3 regions of the Mesorhizobium sp. M0522 genome follow, and region 2 is predicted to be linked to each of the others. Evidence: predicted binding sites of a transcription regulator. Region 2 holds the regulator's gene; each other region holds the start of a gene.
What was found. The regulator PhoB, encoded in region 2, activates phosphate uptake and scavenging genes when phosphate is short. The targets are predictions, from matches to a motif close to TGTCATNNANCTGTCAT.
Positions count from the first base shown of each region.

Region 1: NKI58_RS11665 (PhoX family protein) is a predicted target of PhoB. The motif match lies at 1,215-1,231, and genes of this name have one in related genera.
Region 3: NKI58_RS10920 (LTA synthase family protein) is a predicted target of PhoB. The motif match lies at 1,510-1,526, and genes of this name have one in related genera.

Region 1 is NZ_JAMYQW010000007.1:177,437-180,713, forward strand. Features, by position in the region: gene NKI58_RS11665 (PhoX family protein) at 1-1,148, opposite strand, end outside; gene NKI58_RS11670 (hypothetical protein) at 1,350-1,688, shown strand; gene NKI58_RS11675 (phosphatase PAP2 family protein) at 1,703-2,404, shown strand; partial or broken gene NKI58_RS11680 (sodium-independent anion transporter) at 2,664-2,913, shown strand; gene NKI58_RS11685 (SMP-30/gluconolactonase/LRE family protein) at 2,930-3,277, opposite strand, start outside.
Region 2 is NZ_JAMYQW010000001.1:294,740-298,016, reverse strand. Features, by position in the region: gene pstB (phosphate ABC transporter ATP-binding protein PstB) at 1-695, shown strand, start outside; gene phoU (phosphate signaling complex protein PhoU) at 728-1,435, shown strand; gene phoB (phosphate regulon transcriptional regulator PhoB) at 1,452-2,141, shown strand; gene NKI58_RS01475 (ROK family protein) at 2,151-3,277, opposite strand, start outside.
Region 3 is NZ_JAMYQW010000007.1:18,030-21,306, forward strand. Features, by position in the region: gene fabG (3-oxoacyl-[acyl-carrier-protein] reductase) at 1-293, opposite strand, end outside; gene fabD (ACP S-malonyltransferase) at 354-1,319, opposite strand; gene NKI58_RS10920 (LTA synthase family protein) at 1,567-3,277, shown strand, end outside.

The DNA of each region.
Region 1 (3,277 bases), on a different contig from region 2:
GGATTGAACTTGCCTGTGGTGACGAACTTATAGACATAGTCGAAGCGCTCGTCGTCGCCGAGATAGAAGACGACACGGCCATCCTGGGCGACGATCGATTCGGCGCCCTCATGCTTGAAGCGCCCCATCGCGGTGCGCTTCCTCGGCACCGAAGTCGGATCCAGGACGTCGACCTCGACGATCCAGCCGAAGCGGTTCGGCTCGTTAGGCTCCTTGCCGATGTCGAAACGGCCGTAATGCGCTGCCCATTCATAGGCACCTTCGGGAATGCCGAGGCGCTTGTAATTGGCCGCCTCCTTGTGGCCCTGCGGCAGCTCGCCCGAGAAATAGCCGTGGATGTTCTCCTCGGCCATGACATAGGTGCCCCACGGCGTGACGCCGCCGGCGCAATTGTTGATGGTGCCGATGACCTTCGTGCCGGTCGGATCGGCGCTGGTCTTGACGCGGTCGTGGCCGGCGACCGGGCCGGAGAGCGCGATCTCGGTGTTGGAGGTGATGCGGCGGTTGAGCTTGCCGTCGCGAACGACCTGCCATTTGCCTGATACCTTGCGTATCTCGACGATAGTGCCGCCATGCGCGGCCATCTCGACATCCACTTGCTCCTTGCTGAGGGGTGCTTGCTTGGCTTTGCCATCGATGATGGTGACGAGGCCCGGAAACATCAGGTGCGGATTGGTGTATTCGTGATTGACGACCAGCAGGCCGTGCTCGGCCGAGCCGTCGATCGGGATATAACCGACATAGTCGTTGTTGTAGCCGAATTGTCTGGCCTGGGCTTCCGCCGACTGTTTTGTCGGATCGAATTCCGGCGAATCGGCGAACAGCGGATCGCCCCAGCGCAGCAGTACATCGGCGTCATAGCCGGGTGCGATGTGATGCTTGTCGTCGATGCCGGCCTCGAGCTCGTCAAAAGCGAAGGCGGAGCCTTCGGCGGCGCGGGCATTGTCGGCGGTGATCAGCGCCAGCGGGCTGACGGTAGCGGCTATGGCCGAGACGGCAAGCGAGCCCTTGAGGAAGCCGCGGCGCGAGAACCGCGCGGCGATGATCTCACCCATGGTGCGGTTGTCGGTGGGATTGGCTCCTGGCCCATCGTTTTCCTCGAGCAGGCTGGTGCGAAAATGGGCGTCAGGGGAGCGATGTTCGGTCATTGGGCCTGCCTCTGGCTGGATGGATTGCTGGAGCGTGTTGCCTGGCCAATCCGGTATCGCCGGCAGGTCACAGTTTGATGACATGCCGGCTAATTGCCGCCTGCGATTTCGTATCCAACATCGGCCCCGCTTGACCGCGACCGGCGCTTCGGAAACAAGAGCTGCGGCAGGCGCGTAGGGACCGCATCGGGAGGAACAAAAGTGAGTTTCTGGGGACTTGGGCAGCTCTGCGTTTCGACGGTGATCTTCCTGCTGGCGGCGATGGCCGCAAAACAGTGGGGGCTGGCGCCGAGCCTCGGCAAGATTGTGCTGACGTTGGCGCTCTATTCGCTGGGCAATCTGATCATGCTGAGGCTGATCCGTGAATTCGGCATGTCGGTGTCGTTCAGCCTGTCGGCGGTGATCCAGCTGGTGTCGGTGAATGTGGTGGCGCTGGTCTTCTTCGGCGAGCGCGTCAATGCCTTACAGGCAACCGGCATCGTGCTTGCCATCGCAGCTGTGGCGCTGATCACGCTCGGGCCCTATCTGCAAAGGCTGTAACTGCGATCGGGCCGATGAAGAAGATTGCAAGCAGACTGCGCAACTGGCTGGAGTTCCCGGTTCTGCTGGCCGGGCTGGTCATTGCCGGCGGGCTGTGGGGGTTCGAGGAGCTGATGGAGCTGGCGCGGGCCACCACGCCGCATGCCTTCGACACCGAAATCCTGCTTGCCTTCCGCGAGGCCGGGCAGCCCGACAATCCGATCGGACCGGCGTGGCTGGAAGGGGCGATGCGCGATATCACCAGCCTCGGCAGCGCCAGCGTACTGGTGCTGATCACGGCAGCAATGATCGTCTATCTGCTCCTTATCCGCAGGCCAGGCGCGGCGCTTCTCATGTTCGTCGCGGTAGCGGGCGGCCAGCTCCTGTCAAGCGTGCTGAAATTCGATATCGACCGACCGCGCCCTGATCTGGTCTCGCATCTCGCCGATGTGGCATCGCTTTCGTTTCCGAGCGGCCACGCCATGCTGTCGGCGGTGACATATTTGACGCTGGGCAGCATGGCGGCGCGGTTTTTGCCCGGGCGGACAACGAAGATCTATGTACTCGGGCTGGCGGTGCTGACGACGGTGGTGGTCGGCATCAGCCGCATCTATCTCGGCGTCCACTGGCCGTCCGACGTATTGGCCGGCTGGTGCGCCGGCTTTGCCTGGGCGATGCTGTGCTGGCTTGCGGCACGGTTCCTGCAGCGATGGCTTGGGCGGGCCGACGGCACCTGACTCAAATCAGCCTATTGATCAGGCCATGACCGCAGCCTGCCAGCAGGAAAACCATCGACAGCAAGGCTGTCGAGGTCGCCAACGCTTTGGATATCTTCACCCGCTCATCCTTTTGAAGTCGTGCCTGTGCATTCGGGATCGCAGTGGATGTCCCGCCAAACGATGCCGAGGTTTGTAGCATGACTGCGCATCGGCTGGCAAAGAGTGCTGCATGTTTGGAGGCAGACCATCAATCCTTGGTGCAGGAAGACGTCGCCGACCGCGCCAGCGCCGGAACTTCATCCTCGACTGTTCGGCGGTGCCGTTCTTCGATTCGACGGCAGCCAATGTCATCGAGGGTGCGGCCCACAAGGCGAGCCGCGCCGGCGTTCGCTTCATTATATCAGGCGCTTCACCGCAGGATACGCCGCATGCTGATCAACCACGGTGTCAAGCGGCCGCTGGTGACTTATGCCGCCTCGATCACGGATGCGCGGGCGCAGCTGAGGAAAGCCGCGCCCGCCGCCTGAGCCGGCAACTGCCGGCTTAGTCGAGGCCCAACGCTGAGACCTCGCCCTCGTTCATCAGCGGCACGAAGATTGTCGACCTGCCGTCGGTGCCGATGTCGGCGCTGCCCGGTTTGAACGTCGCAACCACTTGCGGCGTACCGCCGGCTTTGTAGCGGTAGAGCGTGCCGGTCATATAGGCAGTGGCGTAGATGCTGCCGCCGATGGCGACGACGCCATCGAGGTTGGCAAACTTTTCCGCGCCAGCCAGTGGCGAAACGGCCTTGGTAGCAAGATCGACCGAGAGCAGGCCGCCCGGCTCCGCGGTGCTGAAGTCGGGCTTGATGCCCTTGCCCCACGAAGCGACGATCAGCCGGCCGCCATCGGC
Region 2 (3,277 bases):
AGGACATCAGCCTGTCGCTGCCTGAGCGCAGTGTCACGGCCTTCATCGGCCCTTCGGGCTGCGGGAAATCGACGCTGCTGCGTGTGTTCAACCGCATCTATGAGCTCTACCCAAAACAGACGGCCGAGGGCCAGGTGCTGCTCGACGGCAAGAACATTCTCGACCGGTCGCAGGATCTCAACCTCCTCAGGACCAAGATCGGCATGGTGTTCCAGAAGCCGACGCCGTTCCCGATGTCGATCTACGAGAACATCGCCTTCGGCGTCAGGCTCTACGAGAACCTCGGCAAGTCCGAGATGGACGGCCGCGTCGAACAGGCGTTGAAGCGCGCCGCGCTGTGGAGCGAGGTCAAGGACAAGCTCAACGCCAGCGGCTTGAGCCTGTCCGGCGGCCAGCAGCAGCGGCTCTGTATCGCCCGCACCGTGGCCGTGAAGCCGGAAGTCATTCTGCTCGACGAACCGGCTTCGGCCCTCGACCCGCTGTCGACTGCCAAGATCGAGGAACTGATCGACGAATTGCAAGCCGACTACACGATCGTCATCGTCACCCACAACATGCAGCAGGCGGCGCGCGTGTCGCGCCAGACCGCCTTCATGTATCTGGGTGAACTGGTCGAGTTCGACCGGACCGAGAAGATCTTCACGTCGCCCCGCGAGAAGCGCACGCAGGACTACATCACTGGCCGCTTCGGCTGAGCCGTTCCGATCATGCATATGAGGACAGGACCATGGGCGAACACACAGTCGCTTCTTTCGACGAGGATCTCGAGCAGATCAGCAAGCTGATCCGCGACATGGCCGACCTCGCCGGTTCGATGGTCGGCGGGGCGACCAAGGCCCTGTTGAATTCCGACAACGTGCTGGCGCAACGCGTCGTTTCCGACGACGCCATCATGGATGCGCGTCAACGCGAACTGGACGACCGCGCCATCACCCTGATCGCCAAACGCCAGCCGATGGCCCACGATCTTCGCCATGTGGTCGGAGCGATCCGCATGGCGGGCGACCTCGAACGCATCGGCGACCTTGCCAAGAATATCGCCAAGCGCGTGAGTGCGGTCGGCCTCAGCGCCACGCCGCGGGACCTGTCGCATTCCATCGACGCGATGGCGCAGCTGGTTCTCATCCAGGTGCAGGGTGTCATCGAGGAATATGCTGCAGGCGATGCGGCCGCGTTGGCCAAGCTGCGTGCCGCCGACGAGCGCATCGACGTCAAATACACGTCCGTGTTCCGCGAGCTCTTGACCTACATGATGGAAGATCCGCGCAACATCACCGCTTGCACGCACCTGCTGTTCTGCGCCAAGAATCTGGAGCGGATCGGCGACCATGTCACCAACATCGCCGAAAATGCGTATTATGTGCTGACCGGCGAGCAATTGCCGGTCAATCGTCCGAAGCAGGACGAAACGACAATGTCCGCACCGGTGACATGATGGGGGTGCCCAGCCGATGATCGCACCACGCATAATGGTGGTGGAGGACGAGGAGCCGTTGGGTGTGCTGCTCCGCTACAATCTCGAATCCGAAGGCTACCAGGTCGAGGTGGTGACACGCGGCGACGAAGCCGAGATCCGTTTGCAGGAGAATGTGCCCGACCTTTTGGTGCTCGACTGGATGATACCAGCGGTTTCCGGCATCGAGCTCTGTCGTCGGTTGCGGGTGCGCCCCGAAACCGAGCGGCTGCCGATCATCATGCTGACCGCGCGCGGCGAGGAGAGCGACCGGGTGCGCGGGCTTTCGACCGGCGCCGACGACTATCTGGTCAAACCGTTTTCGACACCGGAATTCATGGCCAGGGTCAAGGCGCTGCTGCGGCGCGCCAAGCCGGAAGTGCTGTCCAGCGTGCTGAAGGTCGGCGACATCGTGCTCGATCGCGAATCGCACAGGGTCTATCGCAAGAAGAGCGAAATCAGGCTCGGGCCGACCGAATTCCGGCTGCTCGAGTTCATGATGCGGCATCCGGGCCGTGTCTTCTCGCGCAGCCAGTTACTCGATAATGTCTGGGGCGAGACAATCTACATCGACGAACGCACCGTCGACGTGCATGTCGGGCGGCTGCGCAAAGCCGTCAACAACGGCCGGATGCCGGATGTCATCCGCACCATCCGCGGTGCCGGCTATGCGATCAGGGAAGATTGACCCGCCTGGTCAGGCTACGTTCTTTCTGACGCTGGGCCTCATTTGCGCGCCCGGCGCGAAAATCTCCTGGTCGACGAAGCTTAGCGCCCGCATCGCGCAGCCTTCGCGGATCAGCGGCAATTCGTTCGGCTCTGTATCGAAGGAGATCGAGCCCGAATGCTGGCCGCCGGCGGTCTGGGCGATTGCCTTCCGCAAGGCCGGCTCGATCAGATCGAAGGCGGCGGCACTGGCGCCGACCATCGCGACCGGTGCCGGATCGATCAGCGCGAACAGCGAGCCGAGACCGAAACCCAGCGCTTCGCCGGCCTTGCGGTAGGCCTCGCGTTCCGGCCCATCTTTCTCGCGCGCCCGGGCCGCCAGTGCTCGCATGTCGGCGTCGCTGACGTCGGCGATCGGTTCGCTTTCTTCGCTCATCTGCCTGGCGTTGCGCCAGATGGCGTAGTTGCCGGCATAGGCCTCGATGCAGCCGCGCCGCCCGCAACGGCAGAGCGCGCCGCCCGGACGATGGATCATGTGGCCAAATTCGCCACCCGAGGAATGCGTCCCGGTGAACAGTTCGCCCTTCAGCACCAGCCCCATGCCGATGCCATGCGAAAGCAGGATGGCGATGAAGTCGTCGCGATAGCGATCCGGATTGCGCCAGCGCAAAGCCACCGCCATCATGTTGCAGTCGTTCTCCACCGTTGCCGGGATGCCGAATTCGTCCTCCAGCATGTCGGCAAAGGCGATGTCGGTCTGCGGCGTGATCGGCGACCACAGCATGGCGCGTGCAGGGGAGTCGGTAATGCCCTGAATCGCCAGGGCGATGCGGGCGACACTGCGGACGTCAAGGTCTGGATCCTGCAGCCGGCGCCGGACGATGGCCATGCATTCACGGATCAGCTCGTCGCGCGGCATGGTCAGCGTGTCCAGCCGGCGCTGTTCCTCGGCGACCACCTGTCCCGTATAGTCGATAATGGCGGCCGACAGGAAATTCAGCGACAACACCACGGTCAGCACCGCCGCCGCTTCCGGGTTGAGGGCGAGGCCGACCTGCGGACGACCGCGTTTCAACGAAACGGGCTCACTTGCCTTGCTCTCGGCGAGGATGCCTTCCCGTATCAGGTCGGAAGAGATCGCCGATATGGTCGAATGAC
Region 3 (3,277 bases), on a different contig from region 2:
CGTACGAACAACCCGTCCTTGGTGACGCCGGCATTGTTGACGAGGATGTCGACGCCTTCGAGGTCGGCCTCCGCCTTCTGGCCGAGCGCCTTGACGTCGTCGCGGTTGGAAAGATTGGCCGGGAAAAGCTTGACCCGGTCGCCCAGTTCAGCGGCCAGCGCCTCCAGTTTCTCGATACGTGTGCCATGCAGGCCGACGATGGCGCCCTGGCCGTGCAGCACGCGGGCGATCGCCTCGCCGATACCTCCCGATGCGCCGGTGACGAGCGCCTTGCGGCCGGTCAATTCGAACATTCTTGCCTCCTGATCTGAGCGAACACCCTTCGCATGGAGCGGGGTCAAATCGCCAGTTGATTATGCAAGCGCCGCCAGCGCCGCCTCGACATCCGCCGCGGATCCGATGGCAGTGGTGGCAATATCGCGGTTGATGCGGCGGGCCAGCCCCGACAGCACCTTGCCGGCGCCCACTTCGTAAAGCGTCACAACGCCGTTGCTGCCGAACCACTCCACCGTTTCGCGCCAGCGCACGCGCCCGATCACCTGTTCGACGAGTCGGCGGGCGATCTCGTCGGGATCGCTCGTCGGGGTCACCGTAACATTGGAGACCAGCGGCACGACCGGCGCACTCTTCGTCACGGCGGCCAGCGCCTCCCGCATGATCTCGGCCGCAGGCTTCATCAATGCCGAATGGAAGGGCGCCGAGACCTGCAGCATCAGCGCCCGCTTGGCGCCCTTCTCCGTGCATAGCCTCGCCGCCAGTTCGACCGCTGGCCTGGCGCCGGAGATCACCAGCTGGCCGCCGCCATTGTCATTGGCGATCTGGCAAACCAAGGCTTGTGCGGGATCTTTGGCGGCGCCCTGGGCGGCCTCTGCGCAAGCGGCTTCGACGTCGGCCTGTTCCAGCCCGATGATCGCCGCCATGGCGCCCTCGCCGGCCGGCACAGCCGCCTGCATGGCATTGCCGCGGATGCGCAACAGCCGGGCGGCGTCGGCGACCGAAACGAAACCTGCGGCCGCAAGTGCCGAATATTCGCCGAGCGAGTGGCCGGCGACATAGGTGACCTTGCCGTTCAGGGAGAAGCCGCGCGCCTCCAGCGCCCGGATTGCGGCAAGCGACACCGCCATCAGCGCCGGCTGGGCGTTGGCGGTCAGCGTCAGCGTCTCTTCCGGGCCTTCCCAGATCAGCTTCGATAGGTTTTCGCCGAGCGCGTCGTCAACTTCCTCGAAGATCCGCCGCGATTCCACAAAGGTATCGGCGAGGTCCTTGCCCATGCCGACAGCCTGGCTGCCCTGCCCCGGAAAGGTGAATGCGATGGCCATCGGCGGCTCCCAGCTGCTGGTTCTCGTTGCCTGTGACGCAAGGCGTGCGGCCAAGTCAAGTCCAACCTTGATCGCGTAATATCGGCCGAGTGCCTGTTTCGGCAGGCTTTTTGGCGATCACTCATGATGAAAACCGCTCACGATTTGTTTGCTGGCTCTTCTTATTTCCGCCGCAGGCGCTAAGCTTTGCGTGACAGTTCGATGACAATCGAGTGACGCTTTTGTTGCGGGCCGGGGAACTATTGAAGTGGCAAAGACCAAGCAGAGCGCAGCCGAGGCGGCGCCCCAGTTTCTTGAAGGCGATCCGTCGACCGGCTATCTGCCGGCGCGCAAATGGCCTGTCATCCGCTATGGCCTTATCAGCTTGCTGGCTGCGGCCATCCTTGTGTTTGCCATCGAACTGATCGTGCGCGGCAACTTTGCCGGCACCATTGATTTCTTTCTGCAGCCTTTCAAACCCGGCTGGACCACGATCATCATTTTTGCGCTGATCCTCATCGGCCTCGACGCCGTGCTCGGCCGCAGTCACCAGAGCCTGATGATCGTCGCGCCGCTGACATTGTCGCTGGCGTTCGTCGGCCACCAGAAGTCGCTGTATCTCGGCGATCCGCTCTATCCGACCGATTTCCTCTATTCCCGGCAGATCGTGGCACTGATGCCGCTTCTGGTACGCGATCGCCCGGGAACCGCCATTGCCCTGGCGATCGGCATCGTCGGCGGGCTGTCGCTGCTCGTCTATGGCTGGCGGCTATGGCGCCGCCGCGTTCCGGCACTCAGCCACAAGGGCCGCCTTGCCCGGCTGACGCTGACGGTGCCGCTGATCGCCTTCTTCGTCTCCATCATGGACTATGCCACTTTCTCGTGGACACGCGACCGGCTGCAGATCATCCCGATCATGTGGGACCAGAAGGAAAACTATGCCTCGAACGGTTTTGCGCTCGCCTTCGCGCTGAACGTCCCGATGGCGCATGTCTCGGCGCCGCCCGGCTATTCCGGCAAGGCGATCGAAGCGATCGGCAAACCGCAGGTGACGGCTTCGGTACCCGCCGAGAAGCCCGACATCATCGTCGTCATGAGCGAATCCTTCTGGGATCCGACCAAGCTACCCGGCGTCACCATCACGCCCGACCCTATCCCCAATGTGCGGGCACTGCGCACGGGTTACATGTTCTCGCCCGAGTTCGGCGGCATGACGGCCAACATCGAGTTCGAGGCCCTGACCGGCTTTTCCAACGCCTTCCTGCCGGCGGGCAGCATTCCCTACCAGCAATATGTGCGGACACCGACTCCCTCGCTGGCGACCTTCCTGAAAAGTCAAGGCTACCGGGCGCGCGCTATCCATCCCGGCACTAACTGGTTCTGGAACCGGGGGGCCGTCTATGCCGATTTCGGCTTCAACGACTTCAAGTCCGAGGAGACGTTGCCGCCCATGCAGAAGCGCGGACCGCTCGCGTCGGACGCTGCGATGACCGACGAGATCATCCACGAAGCCGATACCAGCGCCGAGCCGGTCTTCTTTTTCGCCGTCAGCCTGCAGAACCACGGGCCGTATGAGCCGTATCGCTATAACAATCCGACCCACAAGGTGCAGGCGCCGATCAGCCAATGGGCGCGTGAATCGCTGTTGAGCTATGCCGAAGGCTCTTCTGACGCGGACCGCGGCCTCGAGCGGCTGATCGAATGGGCGAAGAACCGCGAGCGGCCGACCGTCATCGCGTTCTTCGGCGACCATCTGCCGCCGCTTGGGCCGGTCTACGTCGAGACCGGCTTCCTGAAGGACAATGTTGCGCCGCGCAAGGAGGCGGCCGACCAGATGCTGCTGCACCACCAGACGCCGCTGATCGTCTGGTCGAATCGCAGCGGCCCGGCCGAGGATCTGGGCGCCGTCAGCCCGTCCTTCCTGCCCTACCATATCCTGAAGACAGCCGGGATCAGCCATCCCTATTACACCGGCTTCC